Linked DNA regions of Hydrogenophaga sp. SL48. The protein of the gene in region 2 binds, or shares a complex with, the protein of the main gene of each other region. Links are inferred from orthologs where the notes say so. Each region holds a gene or a part of one and is shown on either strand. Other genes may lie near its edges.

What was found.
Region 1: the proteins of IM738_RS02355 (region 2) and pnp are in contact, whole or in part, in a cryo-EM structure (PDB 9QH0), measured with the Escherichia coli proteins. The link is inferred for Hydrogenophaga sp. SL48 from one-to-one orthologs.

Annotation. Positions count from the first base shown.
Region 1 is NZ_CP063400.1:2,852,087-2,863,116, reverse strand. What follows is about bases 4,284-7,186. They hold pnp (polyribonucleotide nucleotidyltransferase), read left to right. Parts: upstream 4,284-4,618; coding sequence 4,619-6,754; downstream 6,755-7,186. Other genes in these bases: IM738_RS13510 (NAD(P)H-quinone oxidoreductase), read left to right, coding at 6,774-7,186; rpsO (30S ribosomal protein S15), read left to right, coding at 4,284-4,357. Outside these bases: IM738_RS13540 (Crp/Fnr family transcriptional regulator), read left to right, coding at 1-68; tRNA (adenosine(37)-N6)-threonylcarbamoyltransferase complex transferase subunit TsaD, read left to right, coding at 223-1,305; IM738_RS13530 (branched-chain amino acid ABC transporter substrate-binding protein), read left to right, coding at 1,451-2,740; IM738_RS13525 (pyridoxal phosphate-dependent aminotransferase), read left to right, coding at 2,767-3,957; more of rpsO, read left to right, coding at 4,091-4,283; more of IM738_RS13510, read left to right, coding at 7,187-7,763; tpiA (triose-phosphate isomerase), read left to right, coding at 7,782-8,528; preprotein translocase subunit SecG, read left to right, coding at 8,566-8,970; IM738_RS13490 (NADH-quinone oxidoreductase subunit A), read left to right, coding at 9,274-9,633; IM738_RS13485 (NuoB/complex I 20 kDa subunit family protein), read left to right, coding at 9,686-10,165; IM738_RS13480 (NADH-quinone oxidoreductase subunit C), read left to right, coding at 10,202-10,822; IM738_RS13475 (NADH-quinone oxidoreductase subunit D), read left to right, coding at 10,824-11,030. UniProt on the Escherichia coli protein: Involved in mRNA degradation. Catalyzes the phosphorolysis of single-stranded polyribonucleotides processively in the 3'- to 5'-direction. Also involved, along with RNase II, in tRNA processing.
Region 2 is NZ_CP063400.1:494,579-506,278, forward strand. What follows is about bases 3,206-6,778. They hold IM738_RS02355 (Rne/Rng family ribonuclease), read right to left. Parts: upstream 6,388-6,778; coding sequence 3,406-6,387; downstream 3,206-3,405. Other genes in these bases: IM738_RS02350 (heme biosynthesis HemY N-terminal domain-containing protein), read left to right, coding at 3,206-3,282. Also shown: IM738_RS02340 (uroporphyrinogen-III synthase), read left to right, coding at 21-800; IM738_RS02345 (uroporphyrinogen-III C-methyltransferase), read left to right, coding at 797-1,969; more of IM738_RS02350, read left to right, coding at 1,999-3,205; IM738_RS02360 (RluA family pseudouridine synthase), read left to right, coding at 7,031-8,020; IM738_RS02365 (H-NS histone family protein), read left to right, coding at 8,100-8,405; IM738_RS02370 (HAD family hydrolase), read left to right, coding at 8,497-9,156; IM738_RS02375 (Rieske (2Fe-2S) protein), read left to right, coding at 9,166-9,546; IM738_RS02380 (S49 family peptidase), read left to right, coding at 9,558-10,541; UTP--glucose-1-phosphate uridylyltransferase GalU, read left to right, coding at 10,576-11,451; IM738_RS02390 (SAM-dependent methyltransferase), read right to left, coding at 11,469-11,700. UniProt on the Escherichia coli protein: Endoribonuclease that plays a central role in RNA processing and decay. Required for the maturation of 5S and 16S rRNAs and the majority of tRNAs. Also involved in the degradation of most mRNAs.

The DNA.
Region 1 (11,030 bases), 2.4 Mb from region 2 along the record:
TCGTGATCGACAAGCGCGACATCCACATTCCCGATCCGCAGCGGCTGACCCGGTACCCGGTGGATTGACCCCCCCGCGCCGCTTCGCGTCACCCCCCAGGGAGCGATGCGAGTGGCCCGGCGAAGCCGGTTCCACCGCATCCTGGGTGAATAATGCGCGCGCGCCGGACCGGGATGCCCGCTCTCAGCCCTTGTACTTGGTGGCACCCGTACACTCCCCGCCATGCTGATTCTGGGATTCGAATCGTCTTGTGACGAAACCGGTGTGGCCTTGGTGGACGCCAGTGGCAGCGCCGTGCCGCGCCTGCTCGGCCATGCGCTGCACAGCCAGATCGAGATGCACCAGGCCTACGGTGGCGTGGTGCCCGAGCTGGCGAGCCGGGACCACATCCGCCGCGTGCTGCCGCTGACCGACGCGGTGCTGGCGCAAGCCGGCCTGCCGCTGTCGGCCGTGGACGCCATCGCCTACACGCGAGGGCCGGGCCTGGCCGGGGCGTTGCTGGTCGGTTCGGGCGTGGCCTGTGCCATGGCCATGGCGCTGGGCAAGCCGGTGGTGGGCGTGCACCACCTGGAGGGGCATCTGCTGTCGCCGTTCCTGAGTGCCGACCCGCCCGAATTTCCGTTTGTCGCGCTGCTGGTGTCGGGCGGCCACACGCAACTGATGCGGGTGGACGGCGTGGGCCGCTACGAGCTGCTGGGCGAAACCATCGACGACGCGGCCGGTGAAGCCTTCGACAAATCGGCCAAGCTGCTCGGTCTGGGTTACCCCGGAGGCCCGGCGCTGGCGAAGCGGGCAGAACAGGGCAGCGCCACCGCCTACAAATTCCCGCGCCCGCTGCTGCACAGCGGCGACCTCGATTTTTCGTTTGCCGGCCTGAAGACGGCGGTGCTGACCCAGGTGAAGCGGCTCGCGCACGCGCGGCCCGAAGGCCCGGCCACGCCGCAATTGGCCGAAGCGCTGGACGCGGCTCAGATCGCCGACGTGGCCGCCAGCGTGCAGGCTGCCATCGTCGAGGTGCTGGTGAAAAAGTCGCTCTCGGCCATCGAATCCACCGGGCTGAACCGCATGGTGGTGGCCGGCGGGGTGGGTGCAAACGCCTTGCTGCGTGAGCAGCTCAACGCCGCGTGTCAGAAGCGGCGTGTGCGTGTGCACTACCCCGAGCTGCACCTGTGCACCGACAACGGCGCCATGATCGCGCTCGCCGCCGGCCTGCGTTTCCAGGCCGGGCTGCTGCCCGACGCGGCGGCTGCACCGGCCTACCACTTCGATGTGCGGCCGCGCTGGCCGCTGTCGGCGCTCGGCTGAACGCGCAAGCCCGGAAGGGCCAGGTTGGTGTGTCTGCGCGGAGCTCCATTTGTAATTATGAATTACACTAACAGGTCTTGTCGCCCAGGTGACACTTGACGCCGAGCGTTCCCGCCGGCAGGTTCGAACAAAGGAGACCTTGCCCATGAATTTCACGACCCGTCTGCGCCGTCGCGCGCTGTCCACCGTCCTGCTGGCGGCCACCTGTGCCTCGGCCGCTCTGGCGCAGGGCACGGCGGCGCCCGCGGCCGCCCCCATCCGCATCGGCATGATCGAAGGCCTGTCCGGCCCGTTCGCCAACACCGGTGAGGCGGTGTACCGCAACCTCGTGTGGGCCACGGAGCGCGTCAACGCCCGCGGCGGGGTGAAGCTGCCCGGCGGCCACCGGCCGCTGCTGATCGAGCGTTTTGACAGCAAGGGTCAGACCGAGGAGGCGCTGTCGGCTCTGAGATCGGCCATCGACCGCGACATCACGGTGGTGACGCAGGGCAATTCGTCGGCCGCGGCCTCGGGTCTGATCGATGCCATCAACAAGCACAACGAACGCGATCCGGCGCGCCAGGTGCTGTTCCTGAACTACTCGGCGGTGGACCCGGTGCTCACCAACCAGAACTGCAGCTACTGGCATTTCCGTTTCGACGCCCACGCCGACATGCGCATGACCGCGCTCATGAATGTGCTGCGCGACGACAAGGACCTGAAGCAGATCTACCTGATCGGCCAGGACTACAGCTTTGGCCAGTCGGTGTTGCGCGAAGCCCGCAGCCAGCTGGCCGCCAAGCGCCCCGACGTGAAGATCGTGGGGGACGAGCTGCACCCGATGGCGCGCGTGAAGGACTTCGCCCCTTACGCGGCCAAGATCAAGGCCAGCGGCGCGCAGGCGGTGCTGACCGGCAACTGGGGCAACGACCTGACACTGCTGGTCAAGGCGGCCCGAGAGGCCGGTTTCGAGGGCTCGTTCTACACCTTCTACGGCAACGCGCTGGGCGCGCCGGCAGCGATCGGTGACGCCGGCATCGGCAAGGTGATCGCCGTGGCCGACTGGTTCCCCAACGTGCCCACCAAAGAGTCCGAGGCCTTTTACCAGTCGTTCCGCCAGCGTTTTCCCAACCCGGCCGACGACTACGTGCACATGCGCATGCAGCTCATGGTCGAGTCGCTGGCCCAGGCCATCGAGCGGGCAGGTTCGGTCAAGGCGGCCGCCGTCGCGGCCCAGCTGGAGAAGGTCGAGGTCCAGCTCGCGGGCCAGACCGCGCGCATGCGCGCCGCCGACCACCAGTTCCAGCAGCCGCTGGCCGTGGCGGTGATGGACCGCCAGGGAACGCCCGGCGTGAAATTCGACGTGGAAGGCTCGGGCTACGGGTTTCGCGTGATCCGCAATCTGACGCCGCAGCAGGCCGAGCAGCCGCACGGCTGTAACATGGCCCGGCCCTGATCGAGGGCCGTCATTGGGGAGCTTTCATGCGGGCAGTGGTGGAGAGTCTGGAAGAGTCGCGCATCCGCGAGGTGGCCAATGAAGGCCTGGGGCGCAGCGATGTGCTCAAGTTCTGGTTCGGCGAGAGCGACGAGGTCACGCCGGCCTTCATCCGCGAGGCGGCCATCGCCTCGCTGCATGCCGGCGAAACCTTCTACGCCCACAACCTGGGTCTGCCCGAGCTGCGCCAGGAAATCGGTGTCTACACCCATGCCCTGCACCCCCAGCACACGACCGACCACTGGTTCGATCGCATCGCCGTCACGTCCGGAGGCGTCAACGGCCTGATGCTGGCGTCGCAGGCGCTGGTGGACGCTGGGGACGAGGTGGTCGTGGTCACGCCGGCCTGGCCCAACCTGGTGGCCCAGCCGCAGATCATGGGCGCCTCGGTGAAAACCGTGCCACTCCAGGTGGTGCAGCAGGGCGGCAACGCCGGCGCCTGGGTGCTGGACATGGCCGCGCTGCTGGCCGCCATCACCCCGGCCACGCGCCTGCTCATCGTCAACGCGCCCAACAACCCCACGGGTTGGACGCTGACGCGCGACGAGCAGGCTCGCATCCTCGCCCACTGCCGCCTCACCGGCACCTGGGTGCTGGCCGATGAGGTGTACGAACGCCTGTATTTCGCAGGGAATTCGGGCAACGGCGCGGCGCCGAGCTTTCTCGATGTGTCCGAACCCGAAGACCGGCTCATCGTCGCGCACAGCTTTTCCAAGAGCTTCCTCATGACCGGCTGGCGCCTGGGCTGGCTGGTGCTGTCCCCGTCGCTGACCCATGCCGTGGGCAAGCTGATCGAGTTCAACACCTCGTGCGCGCCGGTGTTCGCCCAGCGCGCCGCCGTGGTGGCGCTGCAGCGGGGAGCGGAAGTCACGCCCGCGCTGGTGGCCCACCTGCAGGGTTGTCGCGACACGCTGGTGCCGCTGCTGAAAGCTGTGCCCGGCGTGACACTGGCTGAGCCCAAAGGCGGCATGTACGCCTTTTTCCACCTGGCAGGGCACGACGACTGCCTGGACACCGCCAAGCGCCTGGTGCGCGAAGCGGGTCTGGGTCTGGCGCCCGGCAGCGCCTTCGGCCCCGAAGCGGCCGGCTGGCTGCGCTGGTGCTTCGCCAGCCGCGATCCCCAGCGCCTGGTGCAGGGCGTGGATCGCCTGCGCGCCTGGCTGGCCGCTCAGCGCTGACCGCTGCTGGGCTATAATTCGCGGTTGCCATCTTCACGGAAGGCAATTCACGCCCGTTGCGGCGGCCGGACCTGAAAGCGTTTCAGGGGTTGGCAAGCTGCGACGGGACGCACGTAACTCCAAGGAATCCGACATGATCGAAAAATCCGTCAAAGCCACTGTTGTGGCCGACAACGCCCGCGCTGCCAACGACACTGGCAGCCCCGAAGTGCAGGTCGCCATCCTGACCGCACGCATCAACGAACTGACCCCCCACTTCAAGCAGCACGCCAAAGACCACCATGGTCGCCGCGGTCTGCTGCGCATGGTGAGTCGCCGCCGCAAGCTGCTGGACTACCTGAAGTCCAAGGATGCCGACCGTTACGTCGCCCTGATCGCGAAACTGGGTCTGCGCAAGTAATTTTGGACTTGGCATGACATGCAAAACGCCTGAGTTGGTTCGCTGGCTCGGGCGTTTGTCGTTTGTCTGCCGCCTTTTTTGATTCCGGAGAGCCAGCAACAGAGCGAAGCTGTGTCATTCCAAAGGCGATGTGTGCCCTCGGGCACGCGACAGTGCCTCTGGAATGGCATCGTGTTCTGGGTTGAGTTTCCGGGTTTTGTGCAGACCGTCTGCACGCCACGCCGCCCCCCGTTTTGAAGGGCGGCACCAAGGAGAAAACCCATGAGTCTTTTCAACAAAGTCACCAAGACCTTCCAGTGGGGCCAGAACACGGTCCGCATGGAAACCGGCGAAATCGCCCGCCAGTCCAGCGGCGCCGTGCTGCTCGACATGGACGGCACCGTCGTGCTGGCCACCGTGGTCGCCAAGACCGACGCCAAGGCCGGCCAGGACTTCTTCCCGCTGACCGTGGACTACCTCGAGAAGTCCTACGCCGCCGGCAAGATCCCCGGCAGCTTCTTCAAGCGCGAAGGCCGCCCGAGCGAATTTGAAACCCTGACCAGCCGCCTGATCGATCGCCCGATTCGCCCGCTGTTCCCCGAAGGTTTCTTCAACGAAGTGCAGGTGGTCATCCACACGCTGTCGCTGAACCCTGAAGTCGATGCCGACATCGCGGCCCTGATCGCCACCTCGGCCGCACTGTCCATCAGCGGCATCCCGTTCAACGGCCCGATCGGTGCCGCCCGCGTGGGCTATGTGAACGGCCAGTACGTGCTGAACCCCGGTCAGACCGCCCGCAAGGATTCCCAGCTTGACCTCGTGGTCGCCGGCACCCAGGCCGCCGTGCTGATGGTGGAATCCGAAGCACAGCAACTGTCTGAAGAAATCATGCTCGGCGCCGTGGTGTTTGGTCACGAGCAGGGCAACATCGCCATCGCCGCCATCAACGACCTGGTGCGCGACGCCGGCAAGCCCGAGTGGAACTGGACCGCGCCCGCAAAGGACGAAGCGCTGATCGCCAAGATCGACGATCTGGCGAAGGCCAAACTGGAAGCCGCTTACCAGATCCGCAACAAACAGGCACGTACCCAGGCCTGCCGCACGGCTTACGCCGACGTGATGTCGGCCCTGAAGGCCGAAGGCATGGCCTTTGACAGCGTGGCCATCGAAGGTCTGCTGTTCGAGATCGAGGCCAAGATCGTGCGTGGCCAGATCCTGGCTGGCGAGCCCCGCATCGACGGTCGCGACACGCGTACCGTGCGCGGCATCGAAATCCGCAACAGCGTGCTGCCCCGCACCCACGGCTCGGCCCTGTTCACCCGCGGTGAGACGCAGGCGCTGGTGGTGGCGACCCTGGGCACGGACCGTGACGCGCAGCGCATCGACGCCCTGTCGGGCGACTACGAAGACCGCTTCATGCTGCACTACAACATGCCTCCCTTCGCCACCGGCGAAACCGGTCGCGTGGGCAGCCCGAAGCGCCGCGAAATCGGCCACGGGCGTCTGGCCAAGCGTGCGCTGATCGCCGCGCTGCCGAGCAAGGAAGACTTCCCCTACACCATGCGCGTGGTCTCGGAAATCACCGAGTCCAACGGCTCCTCGTCGATGGCTTCCGTCTGCGGCGGCTGCCTGGCGTTGATGGACGCAGGCGTGCCCATGAAAGCCCACGTGGCCGGCATCGCCATGGGCCTGATCAAGGACGGCAACCGCTTCGCCGTGCTGACCGACATCCTGGGTGACGAAGATCACCTGGGCGACATGGACTTCAAGGTGGCCGGCACCACCAATGGTGTGACCGCGCTGCAGATGGACATCAAGATCCAGGGCATCACCAAAGAGATCATGCAGGTCGCATTGGCCCAAGCCAAGGAAGCCCGCATGCACATCCTGGGCAAGATGCAGGAAGCCATGGGCGAGGCCAAGACCGAAGTGTCGGATTTCGCGCCCAAGCTCTTCACGATGAAGATCAATCCGGAAAAAATCCGTGACGTGATTGGCAAGGGCGGCGCCGTGATCCGCGCGCTGACCGAAGAAACCGGTTGCCAGATCAACATCGACGAAGACGGCACCATCACCATCGCCGCGACCGAAGCCGCCAAGGCCGACGAAGCCAAGCGCCGCATCGAGCAGATCACCGCCGAAGTCGAAATCGGCAAGGTCTACGAAGGCCCGGTCACCAAGATCCTGGACTTCGGCGCCCTGATCAACCTGTTGCCCGGCAAGGACGGCCTGCTGCACATCAGCCAGATCGCCCACGAGCGCGTCGAGCGTGTGACCGACTACCTGAGCGAAGGCCAGATCGTCAAAGTCAAGGTGCTGGAGACGGACGAAAAGGGCCGAGTCAAGTTGTCCATGAAGGCCTTGATCGACCGCAACGCCGCGCCCGCCGAGCAAGCCGCTCAGCAACAGCAGCAATAAGCCGACGGGTTCAGGCACGATGCAAGCCGTTGAGATCAGCGCTTTTGGCGCACCCGAAGTCCTGCGCCTGACCGAACGTCCGGTGCCGGTCGCGGGTGCGGGCGAGTTGCTGATCCGCGTGCGAGCGTCGGGCGTGAACCGACCCGATGTGCTGCAACGCAGCGGTGCCTACCCGCCACCGCCCGGCGCTTCCGACCTGCCCGGTCTGGAAGTCGCGGGCGTGATCGAGTCGGGTGACGCGGCCGCCATGGCTGCCGCGGGATTCAATGTCGGCGACCGTGTGTGTGCGCTGGTGGCTGGTGGGGGATACGCCGAGTACTGCGTGGCGCCGGTGGGCCAGTGCCTCCCTGTGCCGGCGGGTTTCGATGACGTGCAGGCCGCTTCACTGCCCGAGACCTTCTTCACCGTCTGGAGCAACGTGTTCGATCGGGCGCGTCTGCAGCCCGGTGAAACGCTGCTGATCCAGGGCGGCACCAGTGGCATCGGCGTGACCGCGATCCAGCTGGCGAAAGCCTTGGGTGCGCGCGTGATCGCCACCGCCGGCAGCGACGAAAAATGCGCCGCTTGCCTGTCGCTGGGTGCGGACCACGCCATCAATTACAAGACGCAGGATTTCTCGGTCGTGTCGCGCGAGCTCACGGACGGGAACGGCGTTGACGTCGTTCTGGACATGGTCGCGGGCAGCTACGTGGCGCGTGAGGTCGAGTGCTTGGCGGAAGACGGCCGGCTCGTCATCATCGCGGTGCAGGGCGGCGTGAAGGCCGAGTTCAATGCAGGCCTCGTGCTGCGGTGTCGTCTGGTCATCACTGGGTCGACACTGCGTCCACGTCCAGTGGCGTTCAAGGCGGCCATTGCCGCTGCCTTGCGTGACAAGGTGTGGCCGCTGCTGGAGCAGGGGCAGATCAAGCCCGTCATCCACAGCGTGTTTGATGCATCGGCGGCAGCGCAGGCACATGCGCTGATGGAAACCAACCAACACGTTGGCAAGATCGTTCTGCGCTGGTCCTGAGCAAGTCTGGAAAACAAGATGAGAAAACTGATCGCAGGCAACTGGAAGATGAACGGCTCGCTGGCCGCCAATGAAGCGCTGATCAAGGCCATGCTCGATGGTTTGCAGGGCGCTGCGCCTGCAGCCGACATGGCACTGTGCGCGCCCGCGCCTTACCTGGCGCAAATGCAGGCCCTGCTGCAAGGCAGCCCGATTGCCTGGGGCTCGCAAGACGTGTCGGCCCACGAGCAGGGTGCCTACACCGGCGAAGTGAGTGTGGCCATGTTGAAAGACTTTGGCTGCCGTTACGCCATCGTCGGCCACTCGGAGCGTCGCCAGTACCAAGGTGAAACCGATGACGTCGTTGCAGCGAAGGCCCAGCGCGCGCTGGCTGCCGGCGTGACGCCCATCGTTTGTGTCGGTGAAACGCTCACGCAGCGCGAAGCCGGTGAAACAGAATCGGTCGTGAAGCGCCAGCTCGCCGCCGTCATTCACGCGGTGGGGCATTGCATCACCGAGATCGTGGTGGCTTACGAACCTGTCTGGGCCATCGGCACGGGCAAGACGGCCACACCCGAGATGGCGCAGGCTGTGCACGCCGTGCTGCGCGCCCAGCTGGCCGCGGCCTCGACCAACGCCAAGCGTGTGCACATCCTCTACGGCGGCAGCATGAATGCGGCCAACGCCGCCAGCTTGCTGGCACAGCCCGACATTGACGGTGGCCTCATCGGCGGTGCATCGCTCAAGTCGGCCGACTTTTTGCAGATCGTGGCCGCCGCAGCCTGAGGCTGACGCGGACCCCATTCGATATCCGGAGAAACAAATGAACATCCTGTTGACCATTCTTCAAGCCGTGCAGATCCTCGCCGCGATCGGCATGATCGGTCTGATCCTCATGCAGCACGGCAAGGGTGCCGACGCGGGTGCGGCCTTCGGTGGTGGCGCTGGCTCGGCCAGCTTGTTTGGTGCATCGGGTGGTGCCAACTTCCTCTCGCGCACCACGGCGGTGCTGGCCGGCTTGTTCCTGGCAGGGACGTTGGGATTGGCTTATTTCGGGAACCTGGCTCCTGCTGCGGCACGCTCAGGCAGCGTGCTCGAAAACGTCGCACCTCCTGCGCCTGCTTCGCAGATTCCGGGCACGGATTCGGCGCCGGCAGCGGCCAGTGCTGCTCCCGCTGAAGTACCTGCTGTGCCTGCCACGGGCGCGGCACAGATTCCCGGCAAGTAAGGACGCTGAAAGCCTTGGATGACGCAGGACCGTGCAAGGTTTGCAGCGGGTCCGCGTCACTCTGAAAATCCATGGGCTCGCCCGAAAACCGGGGTGGTTTCAGGGTAAACTCTATGGGTTGTCAGCAAAGCCCGCACTGTTCCTCGCGGACCTGACAATGCAGATCCAGCCGACGTGGTGAAATTGGTAGACACGCTATCTTGAGGGGGTAGTGGCGAAAGCTGTGCGAGTTCGAGTCTCGCCGTCGGCACCAATCAGTGGTAATCATGGCGATCGTGGCCATGCGCAGCGGAACCGACCCAAATGAGTCTCGAACAATACCTGCCCGTGCTCTTGTTCATTTTGGTGGGTGTGGCCGTTGGTGTCATTCCGCAGGCGTTGGGCTACATCCTGGGGCCCAACCGCCCGGACGCCGAAAAAAATTCCCCATATGAGTGCGGCTTCGAGGCTTTCGAAGACGCTCGCATGAAGTTCGATGTGCGCTATTACCTGGTGGCCATCCTCTTTATTCTCTTTGACCTCGAAATCGCTTTCCTCATCCCGTGGGCGGTGGCGCTGACCGACATCGGCTCCGTCGGGTTCTGGGCGGGGGTGGTGTTCCTCATTGATTTGCTTGTGGGTTTCGTCTACGCGTGGAAAAAAGGCGCGCTGGATTGGGAATGAGCATCAACACCTGTACGACACGCAAGCTGCAAGCAGCGCACCGGAGCGGAAGATGATCGAAGGCGTATTCAAGGAAGGTTTTGTCACCACGAGTTACGACTCTGTGGTGAACTGGGCCAAGACCGGATCGCTCTGGCCGATGACCTTTGGTCTGGCCTGCTGCGCAGTGGAGATGATGCACGCGGCCACGGCGCGATACGACCTGGGTCGTTTTGGTGCGGAGGTTTTTCGCGCCAGTCCGCGCCAGTCCGATCTGATGATCGTGGCGGGCACCCTGTGCAACAAGATGGCACCTGCCCTGCGCAAGGTCTATGACCAGATGGCTGAGCCGCGCTGGGTGTTGTCCATGGGCTCCTGCGCCAATGGCGGTGGCTATTACCACTACAGCTACTCGGTGGTGCGCGGTTGCGACCGCATCGTGCCGGTGGATGTGTACGTGCCCGGTTGCCCGCCGACCGCCGAGGCCTTGCTGTACGGGATCATCCAGTTGCAGCAGAAGATTCGCCGCACCAACACCATCGCGCGGGCCTGAGTGCCGCTGCAGCCCACAGGTTCAGAAAGACGGTCCATGAGCGACACCGCTATCTCTTACACCACACCGCCTGCGGCCATTGCGGGCGTGCTGACTGCCTTGCTGGGGGCGCGCGCTCAGTCGATCGATGTCGAACGTGGCGAGGTCACGCTGGTGGTCTCGGCGAACCACTATCTTGACGTCATGCAGACCTTGCGTGATGCGCCTGAAACACGCTTCGAGCAGCTGATCGATGTTTGTGGCATGGACTACTCCACCTATGGTGATGGTGTTTGGGAAGGGCCCCGGTTTTCGGTCGTGGTGCATCTGCTGTCGGTGAGTCTGAATCATCGCGTGCGCGTTCGTGTGTTTTGCCCGGACGACGACTTCCCGGTGGTGGCATCGTTGTCGGGTCTTTGGGCGTCTGCCAATTGGCCTGAGCGAGAGGCGTTCGACCTTTTTGGCATCGTGTTCGAGGGTCACAGCGATCTTCGTCGCATCCTGACCGACTACGGTTTCATCGGTCACCCCTTCCGCAAGGACTTTCCGATCTCGGGTCATGTGGAGATGCGCTACGACGCCGAGCGTCAACGCGTGGTCTACGAGCCGGTCACCATCGAGCCCCGGGAGATCACCCCGCGTGTGATCCGCGAAGACAACTACGGCGGTCTGCACTGATATGGCTGAGATCAAGAACTACACCCTGAACTTCGGTCCGCAGCACCCGGCTGCGCATGGCGTGCTGCGCCTGGTGTTGGAGCTCGATGGTGAGGTCGTGCAACGAGCCGACCCGCACATTGGTCTGCTCCACCGCGCCACCGAGAAGCTGGCCGAGCACAAGACCTTCATCCAGTCGCTGCCTTACATGGACCGGCTGGACTACGTG
Region 2 (11,700 bases):
CAGCCGAAGCCGAAGCCTGGGTGGACGCCCTGCTGGCGCGGGGATGGCCAGTGCAGGCCTTGCCACTGATCGACATCGTCGAACCCCGGGACCGACAGACCCTCGAAGCGCTGCATCAGGCGCGTGCTCACTGGCTCGACTGGACCGCATTGATGTTCGTCAGCCCGGCGGCGGTGCACCACTTTTTTGCCCAGGCCGTACCGGTGTCGGCCACGCCCGAGCCGGGCGCCCGATTCTGGGCGCCGGGGCCCGGCACCGCCCGTGTGCTGGCCGAGGCGCTGCAGCAACATGGCGTGAGCCCTGCCTGCATTGACGCCCCGCCGGCCGATGCCGCGCAGTTTGATTCCGAACACCTCTGGCCCGTGGTGGCCTCACAGGTGCGTTCTGGTTCCCGCGTGCTTGTGGTGCGTGGTGCGTCGGTCGCGGCGCCCCTGGACGCGATAAACGGGGCCGCCGGCAGCGGGCGGGACTGGTTGATCCAGCGCTGCCTGGCCCAGGGTGCCACGGTCGACGCCTGTGTCGCCTACGAGCGCCATGCCCCCCGCTGGACCCCCAAGCTGCGCGCCGAGGCCGAAGCGGGCACCGCGGCTGGCGCACTCTGGCTTTTCAGCAGTTCGGAGGCTTTGGCCCATCTGAGCGAGGGGTTGCCCCAGGCAGACTGGTCCCGCGCGACCGCGCTCTGCACCCACGAGCGCATTGCGGCTTCGGCCCGTGCAGCGGGTTTTGCCCATGTCATCGGCAGTCGCCCCGCGCTGTCGGATGTGCTGGGCACCCTAGAATCGGCTTGGAGTCATTCATGAGCACCGACACCCCCGAAATCCCATCCACCCCGCCTGTGACAACACCCGACCCGATCGTGGCGCCGGTGGTGGTGGCACCTGCACGCCGGGCCGGTCCATGGTTGACGGCCTTTGCGATGGTCTTGTCGGTGCTGGCGCTGATGATGGCCGGTCTGTCGTGGCAGAAACTGGGCGATACCCAGAAAGAACTCGCGCGCCGCAGCCAGGACACTGACACGCAGGCCACCGAGACCCGGGCTCTGGCAACGCAGGCAGAGGCCCAGGTGCAGGAACTGCAGGCGCGCCTGGCGGTGGCCGAGGTGAAGTTGTCCGAGGTGAGTCTGCAGCGCAGCCAGCTTGAAGAGTTGATGCTGGCGCTCTCGCGTTCCCGCGATGACAACCTGGTGCAGGACATCGAGTCTGCGCTCCGTCTGGGGCAGCAGCAAACGCAGCTCACGGGCAGCGTGCAGCCTTTGCTGGCCGCTTTGCAGGCCGCCGACGCCCGCATCGCGCGAGCCGCCCAGCCGCGTTTGAATCCCGTGCAGCGTGCGATTGCGCGCGATGTGCAGCGCATCCGGGGCACGGCGGTGGCCGATGTGCCTTCGCTGGTGCAGCGCCTTGACGAGCTGGCACGCCGGGTGGACCAGTGGCCGGTTCCCAACGACATGGGGCCGCGTGGCGTGGCGCGCAAGGTCATGGCGCCGCGCCAGGACACCCCAGCGCCCGCAGGCAGCCGCCCGCCGAAGCCGGTGGTCCATGCGCCAGCTCCCATCGAGCCGGTGGAGCCGTTGCTGACGGGCTGGGACCGTGTGGCGCAGCGATGGACCTTGTTCTGGCGTCAGGTGTGGGAAGACGTCACCCGCAGTGGTCGCGAGCTGGTGAGGGTGAGTCGCATCGACCGGCCTGAAGCCGCGTTGCTGGCGCCCGAGCAGGCGTTCTTCCTGAGGGAAAACATCAAGTTGCGCTTGCTCAACGCGCGGCTCGGCCTGCTGGCCCGGCAGATGGACTCGGTGCAGGATGACCTCAAAGGCATTGACGCGGCGCTCTCGCGTTACTTCGACACCACCGCGCCCGAGGTCACCGCTGCGCAGGCGGCGGTGGCGCAGTTGCGTGCCGAACTGGTGGTGGTCGCGCTGCCTCAGCCCGAAGAGAGCCTGGCCGCGCTCGCGGTGGCGGCCGGGGGGCGCTGATGAACCAGCAACACCGTCAGGCCGGCGCCATGCGCAGCGTGTTCTGGTTGCTCGGGCTGGCTGCGCTGGCGGTCGCACTGGCCTTGCTCGTGGGACACAACCAGGCCATGGTCACATTGTTCTGGCCACCGTACCGGTTCGACGTGTCGTTCAACTTCGTGTTGTTTTGCCTGATCGGTGGCTTTGTGTTGCTGTACCTGGCCATGCGGGCCATCGCCTTGCTCAGGGAGTTGCCTTTGCAGGCCCAGCGCTGGCGCAACCAGCAGCTGGAGCGTGCTGCTGTGGGCTCCGTGATGGACGCGCTGGCGCAGTTGCTGGCCGGCCGTTTTGTGCGGGCCCGGGCCGCCGGCCTGGCTGCGCTGGAGCAGCTCAACGCCCAGCCCTCGGCCCAGTGGCCGCGTCGCCAGCAGCTGCAGTTGCTGGCCCACCTGTTGGTGGCCGAGGCGGCCCAGTCGCTGCAAAACCGCAGCGCGCGCGACGAGCACCTGCAGGCCGCACTCCATCCCAAGCTGGCAAAAGTCTCGCCGGAAGCGCGTGAAGGCGCCTTGTTGCGTGCTGTGCGCTGGGCGGTGGAGGACCGCGACGTGCAGGCCGCCCGCAGTCACCTGGCCGAACTGCCGCAAGGTGCAGGACGGCGCATCCAGGCGCTGCGCCTCAAACTGCGCGTGGCCCGGCTTGGCGGTGACACCAGCGAAGCACTGGAAACGGCGCGCCTGCTGGCCAAACACCGGGCGTTCTCCCCGGACGCCTCACGGAGCATCGTGCGCGGGCTGGCGCTGGACGCGCTGCGCGAGGCGCACGACCTGTCCCAGCTGAAGGCCGTGTGGGAGCGCCTGGACGCCACAGAGCGGGCCATGCCCGAGCTGGCGCTCGCAGCCGCCGAGCGCGCCAACCGCATCGCCGCGACCGACGCCCGCGAGGCGTCCTCACAACAGGCGGTGGGGATGTCCGGTGCCTGGCTGGCACCCGTGTGGCAAGGCTTTTCCACGCTGGACGCCACTCAGCAGCGTCAACTGGTCCAGGCACTTGAGCCTGGTCTGCCCCAGCTGGATGCTGCGTGGCTCGCGCGCCTGGAGCAGAGTCAACGCCAGTGGCCAAACAACGCCTACCTTCAGTACCTGACCGGCCAGGCCTGTGTGCAGCGCCAGCTTTGGGGCAAGGCTGCTCAGCTGCTCGGTCAAGCCAGCCACAGCCTGAGAGAGCCAGCACTGTTGCGGCGCACTTGGTGTTCCCTGGCGACGCTGGCTGAAGAACGGGGCGACGAAGCATCGGCGCAGGCGGCCTGGAAAAAGGCGGCGCTGCTGGCGGACTGATGCATCTCTGGTCTGTGGCCGGGCAGGTGTTCCAGGACCTGTTGAGACCCCCAAAGTAAAAAAGCCGACCCCAAGGTCGGCTTTTTTTGCTCTGCGACCTCGTTCAGCCGCAGGCCTCCGGCATCACCGGCCTTCGAAGGGCAGGGTCACCGTGCTCAGGTCTTTTCTGGTCTCGACCAACACCAGGGCACCTTCGTCAGCCACCACCACCGGCTTGGGTTCGCGTGGCACATGGACGGGCTTGGGTTCGGCCGCGATCGCGGCTTGAACCTCGGCCACCTTGCTGGCGTTGGAGTTGACCCACTCCAGACCGCTCGTCTGCGCGACTTGGTGGAGGTCGTCCATCGACAGCGTGTACGGCGTCACTTTGGGCAGGCCTGCGGTGGGAACGGACGCTGCTGCGGTTGGGGCCTCCATGGGAGCGCGAACGGCGACCGGCTTTGGCACCTCGGCGATCACGGGGGCGACGGCACGGGGTGCCTCGACCTCCACCGCTGCGGCAGGGGCGGGTTCGGCCATCACGGGCGCCAGTGATGCCGGTTCAGCTGCCGCCGGCTGGCTGAAGTAGCTGCGTGTCGGCCTGTCGGCCTCGGCCTCCGGAGCTGAAAATGCCGGCGCTTCCACGGGTGTCTCGACGGTGGTGATGCCTTCAGCGACGTCCCCTTCGCGTGGAGCACGTTCGCGGCGGTCACGGCCATAACGATCACGGCTGCGGCGCTCGCGAGGTGCGCGTTGGGCGTTGTCAGCATCTCCTTCGACAGTCCCCACCACGACGGACGGGTTGTCCTGCACTTCGGGCGATGGGATGTTGGCCGCGTCATGGATCGCGGCGACCTCGTTGCCCTCGACCTCGGATTGACGGCGGCGGTTGTCGCCCCCACGGCCCCGGCGTTCGCGACGCTGGCCTTCGGCCGCTTCGCTGGTCTCCGCCACCGGAGCAGACACGCCCAGCGCTGGCGCATCCACAGCGGGTGCCTCGCGACGGTTGTCGCGACGGTTGCCGTTGCGGCCTTCACCGCGATTCTGACCTTCTGGGCGACCCTGACCTTCGCCCCGGCCATCGATGCGGGCTTCGCCAACCGGTTTTTCGTTGCGACGCTCGCCATTGCGGCCTTCACCACGCACTTCACCGTTGCGGCCTTCGCCGCGTGGGCCACGGCCGCCTTCTCGGCCTTCACGGCCTTCGCCTCGACCTTCACGCGGACCCCGGCCATCGGAGGAACGGCCTCCGCGGGCACCGCGACCGTCGCGACGCGGTTCTCCTCGTGCGTCACGGGTGCCGGTGTCCGCTACGGGTGCCGGTGCGGGCACTGCCGCTGCAGGCGCCGCAGCCGGAGCCGCCGCATCACTGCCACCAAACAGGTCTTTGAGCCAGCCGAAGAATCCCCGTTCGGCCGGCGCGGCCTTGGCGGCGGGCACGGGTGCAGGCGCCGGCGCGACGGCGACGGGTGCCTGAGCGACGGCGACCGGTGCTTCCGGCTTGGGAGCGGCCACAGGTGCCGGACCGTCGGGCAGCACGCCCTTGATCACCGGTTCCTGCTTGTTGGTGCGTTCCTGGCTGCGGCGGGTGAATCCGGTGGCTTCGTCCGGCTCATCGGCGAGCTTGTAGCTGGCGTCCAGGCTGTCCAGGCGCGGGTCGTCGTGCTTCAGGCGTTCGAGCTTGTAGTTCGGCGTGTCCAGCGACTTGTTGGGCACCAGCAGCACGTTGATGCGCTGTTTGAGTTCGATCTTGGTGATCTCGGTGCGCTTCTCGTTCAGCAGGAAACTGGCCACTTCGACCGGCACCTGCACCAGCACGGCGGCCGTGCTGTCCTTGAGCGACTCTTCCTGGATGATGCGCAGGATCTGCAGCGCCGAGCTTTCGGTGTCGCGGATGTGGCCGGAACCACCGCAGCGCGGGCAGGGGATGGACGAGCCTTCGCTCAGCATGGGCTTGAGGCGCTGGCGGCTCATTTCGAGCAGGCCGAACTTGCTGATCGCACCGAACTGCACTCGGGCACGGTCCTGGCGCAGCGCATCGCGCAGGCGGTTTTCCACTTCGCGACGGTTCTTCGACTCTTCCATGTCGATGAAGTCGATCACGATCAGGCCGCCGAGGTCGCGCAGGCGGGCCTGGCGCGCCACTTCGTCAGCGGCTTCCAGGTTGGTGCGGGTGGCGGTCTCTTCGATGTCGCCGCCCTTGATGGCGCGTGCCGAGTTCACGTCCACCGCCACCAGTGCTTCGGTCTGGTCGATCACGATGGCGCCGCCAGAAGGCAGGTTCACCGTGCGGCTGTAGGCGGTTTCAATCTGGTGTTCGATCTGGAAGCGGCTGAACAGCGGCGCGTCGTCACGGTAGCGCTTCACGCGGTGACCGTGTTCCGGCATCACGTGGCTCATGAACTGGTGCGCCTGTTCGTAGATGTCGTCGGTATCGATCAGGATCTCGCCGATGTCGCTGTTGAAGTAGTCGCGGATCGCGCGGATCACCAGGCTGGATTCCTGGTAGATCAGGTAGGCGCCCTTGCCTCCCTTGGCGGCGCCGTCGATGGCGGTCCACAGCTTGAGCAGGTAGTTCAGGTCCCACTGCAGTTCGGGTGCGTCGCGACCGATGCCAGCGGTGCGGGCGATGATGCTCATGCCGTTGGGGTATTCGAGCTGGTCCAGCGCCTGCTTGAGCTCCTGGCGGTCTTCGCCTTCGATGCGGCGGCTCACGCCACCGCCGCGCGGGTTGTTGGGCATCAGCACCACGTAGCGGCCGGCGAGGCTCACGAACGTGGTGAGCGCCGCGCCCTTGTTGCCGCGTTCTTCTTTTTCGACCTGGACCAGCAGCTCCTGGCCTTCCTTGATCACGTCGTTGATGCGGGCCTGCGAAGGCGAGGCATTGCCCTGGAAGTACTGGCGCGAGATCTCCTTGAACGGCAGGAATCCGTGGCGGTCTTCGCCGTAGTCCACGAAGCAGGCTTCGAGCGACGGCTCGACGCGCGTGACGACGGCCTTGTAGATGTTGCCCTTGCGCTGTTCGCGCCCTTCGATTTCGATTTCGTAGTCGAGCAGTTTTTGCCCGTCCACGATCGCCAGGCGGCGCTCTTCGGCCTGCGTGGCGTTGATCAGCATGCGTTTCATGATGCGTTTCCTTCGGTCTGACACTGACATGGTGCTGGGACGAACCCAGGCACCGACCTGCCGTGAACCAGCGGAAAAGCGCGAACGAGGGGGAGGAACTGCCGGAGAGCCACCGACCCGGTGCCCACCCGGCATGGGCCGGGTGTGTGGGGTTGTTCGAGGCGGGGCACGCTGGGTGTGCCGCGTCGAACCGCCGGGTCAGGGCGTAGGCGCGTGGACTTGGGTGAGCAGGGAGGGCTTGATGGCTGTCTGGGACATGGATCGCGCCGGTGAGGTCTCTGGCTTCACTTCATCCTCACCCAGCAGGCTCCTGTGCGTCAATGGCGCTAGGGGGAGCTTGGCTGGGCGATTGGGTTATTCCGTATTCGGGTTCGCAGTTTTCTGATGGTTTCGCCCGATGCTTCCACCTGGTCGAGGTGCGGCTCCAGCCTCATCAAAGAGGGCGTCGGGAGCGGCAGCCAGACTTGGGTGCAGCGGGTGGCAACTTGTTCCAGCCGGGTCCCTGGCATCCGATGCTCGGGGAGTCTGCTGGCGGTGACTGCCTTAAACTCAAGGAAATCAATCACTTACAGCACACGACTGGTGCAGCGCATTATAGTGCGCTCCCCCGGTCGGTGTGGCCGGTATTTCCAGCGGTTTTTCCTTGAATTCCAAGCCCACCATTTCGTCCGCAGCGGCGGTCCAGTTCCTCACGGTCGATGAAGAGTCGGCCGGCCAGCGGCTGGACAACTTCCTCATCCGGGTGCTCAAGGGAGTGCCCAAAACCCACATTTACCGCATCATCCGCTCGGGCGAGGTGCGACGAAACAAAGGTCGTGTGGGGGCGGATGATCGTGTGGTTGCAGGTGATGTATTGCGCATTCCACCGATTCGCCTGTCGGAGCGGGCGGAAGAAAAGGCCGCGCACCCGGCGCCCGCGCGCGAATTTCCGGTGGTGTATGAAGATGAGGCGTTTCTCGCTATCGACAAACCCGCTGGGGTGGCGGTGCATGGTGGCAGCGGCGTCAGTTTCGGCGTGATCGAGCAAATGCGCCAGGCCCGACCGCAGGCCCGCTTGCTCGAATTGGTGCATCGGCTCGACCGCGAAACCAGCGGCATTCTCCTGATTGCCAAAAAGAAGAGCGCGCTCAAGGCGTTGCAGGACCAATTCCGTGAACGGGAAACCGGCAAGACCTATCTGGCGCTGGTCAAAGGCGTCTGGCCCGCCAAACTCAAGGTGCTGGATCAGCCCTTGCACAAATACCTGTTGCCCGACGGCGAGCGCCGCGTTCGGGTCACCAGCAAGGACGATCCGGAAGGGATGAAGTCGGTGACCTTGGTGAAGGTGGTCAAGCAGCTGGATGCGCCAGTTGGGTTATCGGGGGCCTGTTCATTGGGCTTTACGTTGCTGGAAGTCACCATTAAGACCGGGCGAACGCACCAGATCCGAGTACATCTTTCGCATGCAGGGTATCCGATTGCCGGTGACGACAAATACGGTGACTTTGAACTGAACAGGTTATTGGGCAGAGTGGGGCTCAAACGCATGTTCTTGCATGCCTGGCGATTGAGGCTGACGCATCCGATTTCTGGCGAATCACTGGAGTTACATTCTGAATTGCCATCAGAGTTGCAAACTTGGGCGGACAGCTGAATTTGGTATTAGAATTTGGCCCGAGCCTCGACAGGGCGCTCAATCGTTGGAAGTCAACCGAACCTATAAAGGACAACTAATGGCAACATATACCGAACTGATGGCGCAGGCGCAAGCGTTGATGACGCAGGCCGAACAGGCGCGCAAGGATGAATTGTCGACCGCCATCGCCGACATCAAGGCGAAAATGAAGCAATACGGCATCACCGTGGCCGACTTGGGCGGTGCGGCGGGCACCAAGAAGCCTGCCAAGACCAAATCCAAGGCGGCCGCGAAGTACAAGGGCCCGAATGGCGAACTCTGGGCCGGTGGCCCTGGTCGCAAGCCCGAGTGGGTGCGTGCGGCGCTGGCGGCGGGCAAGGACATCGAGAGCTTCCGCATCTGAGTCCCGCCAACGACCGGAAAAAGGCACCTGCGGGTGCCTTTTTTGTTGGGCGCGCCACCGATAATCTGAACACCTTTTCACATCACAACCCATGCGCCCGCGCCAATTCGACCTCATTGCCTTCGACTGGGACGGCACCCTGTTTGACTCCACCGCCATCATCGTGCGCTGCATTCAGGCGGCGGTTCGGGATGTCGGCGGGACCGTGCCCACCAATGAGGCGGCGAGTTACGTGATCGGGCTTGGGTTGATGCAGGCGCTGGCGCACGCCGCACCCGATGTGCCCGCTGATCAATATCCGGTGTTGGGCGAGCGCTATCGGCATCACTATCTGGCCCACCAGAACGACATCAGCCTGTTTGATGGCGTGCTGCCGATGTTGTCGGGACTCAAGTCGCGCCATCACTGGCTGGCCGTGGCGACAGGCAAGAGCCGTCGCGGGTTGGACGAGGCTCTCCACGCCGTGGAGTTGCAGGGGTTGTTCGACGGTTCTCGCACCGCTGACGAGACCGCTGGCAAGCCCAGCCCGTTGATGCTGCAAGAGTTGATGCGCGAGTTCGGCGTGGACCCCCGGCGCACCTTGATGATTGGGGACACCACCCACGACCTGCAGATGGCGCTCAACGCGGGGTGTGTGAGTGTCGGTGTCAGCTATGGCGCGCACGAGCCAGGGGGCTTCGCAGCGCTCGCGCCACGCTTCGTTGCGCATTCGGTTCGCGAACTGCACGAATGGCTGGACCAACACGCTTGACGCCGCACCATGAATCCAACCGAGGGTGATGCCCTGCAGGCCTTGTGCAATGGCCGTGACCTCGTCAGCGGGGGTGTCGCGGTGCCGTTTGATGTGATGTACGCCGGGCAAAGTTGTCGCGCTTTTGCGATCCGTTTTCGAGGGCAAGTCCATGCCTACCTGAACCGGTGCGCGCACGTGGCCATGGAGATGGATTGGCAACCCAACCGCTTTTTTGACGACAGCGGGCAATGGTTGCTGTGCGCCACCCACGGCGCGACGTACGAACCAGCCAGTGGGGCCTGCAGTGGTGGCCCCTGTCGCGGAGGGCTGGTCACGGTGCCACTGGTCGAGCGAGATGGCGTGGTGTTCTGGCAGGCACAATACCCGTTCCAACCCCTGGTTTTTTGAACAGCGTACATATGAACGACGACCCTTTGGATCTTTCTCCCCATTCGCCCGTTGGGCCACGTGGAAATACCGGGTGGGAGCGCGAGACCATTGAAAAGCTGGTGTTCGCCACGCTCAGGGAGCAGCAGGCGGTGCGTCGCTGGAAGCTGTTTTCAAGGCTGTTGTGGCTCGCACTGATCGGCTTTTTTGTCTGGCTGTGGTTCAGTCAAGCGAACATGGGCAATGCCGTGAGCACACCGCACACGGCGGTGATTGACATCAAGGGTGAAATTGCCTCGGGTGCTGAAGCGAGCGCCGAGAACGTCGTGAGTTCTCTGCATTCCGCCTTTGAAGACAGCGGCGCTCAGGCGATCGTGCTGTTGATCGACTCACCTGGCGGCAGTCCGGTGCAGGCTGGCATCATCAACGACGAGATCACCCGACTCAAGGCGTTGCACAATAAAAAGGTGTATGCGGTGGTGGAAGAGACCTGCGCGTCGGCCGCTTACTACATCGCTGCCTCGGCCGATGAAATCTACGTCGACAAGGCCAGCCTTGTGGGCAGCATCGGCGTGCTCATGGACGGTTTTGGATTCACCGGACTGATGGACAAACTGGGTGTGGAGCGGCGTTTGATGACCGCGGGCACCAACAAAGGCATGCTCGATCCGTTCAGCCCCCAGGACGCTACTCAGAATGCCCACATGCAATCCATGTTGAGCGAAATCCACACGCAGTTCATCCAGGTGGTGAAGAAAGGGCGCGGTGAGCGCCTCAAGGAAACCCCGGACACCTTCAGTGGACTCGTCTGGAGCGGTCAGCAGGCGGTGGCTCAGGGCTTGGCCGACGGTCTGGGCAGTCTTGACCATGTGGCCCGTGAAATTGTCAAGGCGGAAGATATCGTGGACTACACCCAGCGGGAAAATGTGGGCATGCGCCTTGCTCGTGAGCTGGGTGTGAGCATGGGTGAGGGCGTTTTCAGGGCCGCTCGAGCGGCCGGTCTGCAACTTAGATAACCGCAGCCGATTCAAGTAACAACAGGGTTGATCAATGAAAATTCAAAAAGCTGTTTTTCCTGTGGGTGGTTTGGGCACGCGCTTCCTGCCCGCCACCAAGGCCATTCCCAAAGAGATGCTGCCGGTGGTCGACAAGCCGCTGATCCAGTACGCGGTCGACGAAGCCTACGCGGCAGGCATACGGGAAATGATCTTCATCACGGGCCGCCACAAGCGCGCCATCGGTGATCATTTTGATGCGGCTTTCGAGCTCGAATACGAACTCGAGCGTGGCAACAAGACCGAGTTGCTCCAGATCGTGCACGACATCAAGCCCGACGACATGGACTGCGTGTTCATTCGCCAGCCTCGCCCGCTGGGCTTGGGCCATGCCGTTCTGTGCGCAGAGCGGGTGGTGGGCAACGACCCGTTTGCGGTTTTGCTGGCCGATGACCTGATGGTGGGCAAGGTCGGGGGGCATTCTGTGCTCCAGCAAATGGTTGCGGCCTATGAAAAGAGCCCGGGCACCGTGCTGGCTGTGCAGGACGTGCCGCGCGAGGACACCCGACGCTATGGTGTGGTGGACGTGCATGGTGTCATCGACACCGTGGCCGAAGTCTTCGGCATGGTGGAAAAGCCTTTGCCCGAGGCCGCACCGTCGACGCTGGCGGTGGCGGGCCGCTACATCCTCACGCCGGCGGTGTTCGAGAGCATCCGTCGCCAGCCTCGCGGCGCGGGTGGCGAGATCCAGCTGACCGATGGCATTGCCGCTCTGATCGGCACCGAAAAGGTGTATGCCTACCGCTACGAAGGCACCCGCTACGACTGCGGCAGCAAAGAGGGCTTCTTGCAGGCCACCATCGACCTGGCCTTGGCCAATCCCGAACTGAGCGACGCGGTTCGCGCGCACATGCGGGCCGCACTGGGCTGATCCGCACTGGGAGGCGTTCAACGCCCAATCAGGAAAACCGCAGGCAGATTCAATGGAAGCTGCGTTCCGAGCCCACGGTTTTTCCATTCGCTGAGGAGCGCGCTGCGCGTGCTTTGCTGGGGCAGGCTCAGCCCGCAACTCACCGCAAGACGGGTGTGTGGGTGCAGGTTTTGCAGCAGGGCCTGAAGGAGGGCGGCGTTCCTGTAAGGCGTTTCAATCAGGATCTGCGTCTGCCCTGTTTTGAGTGCC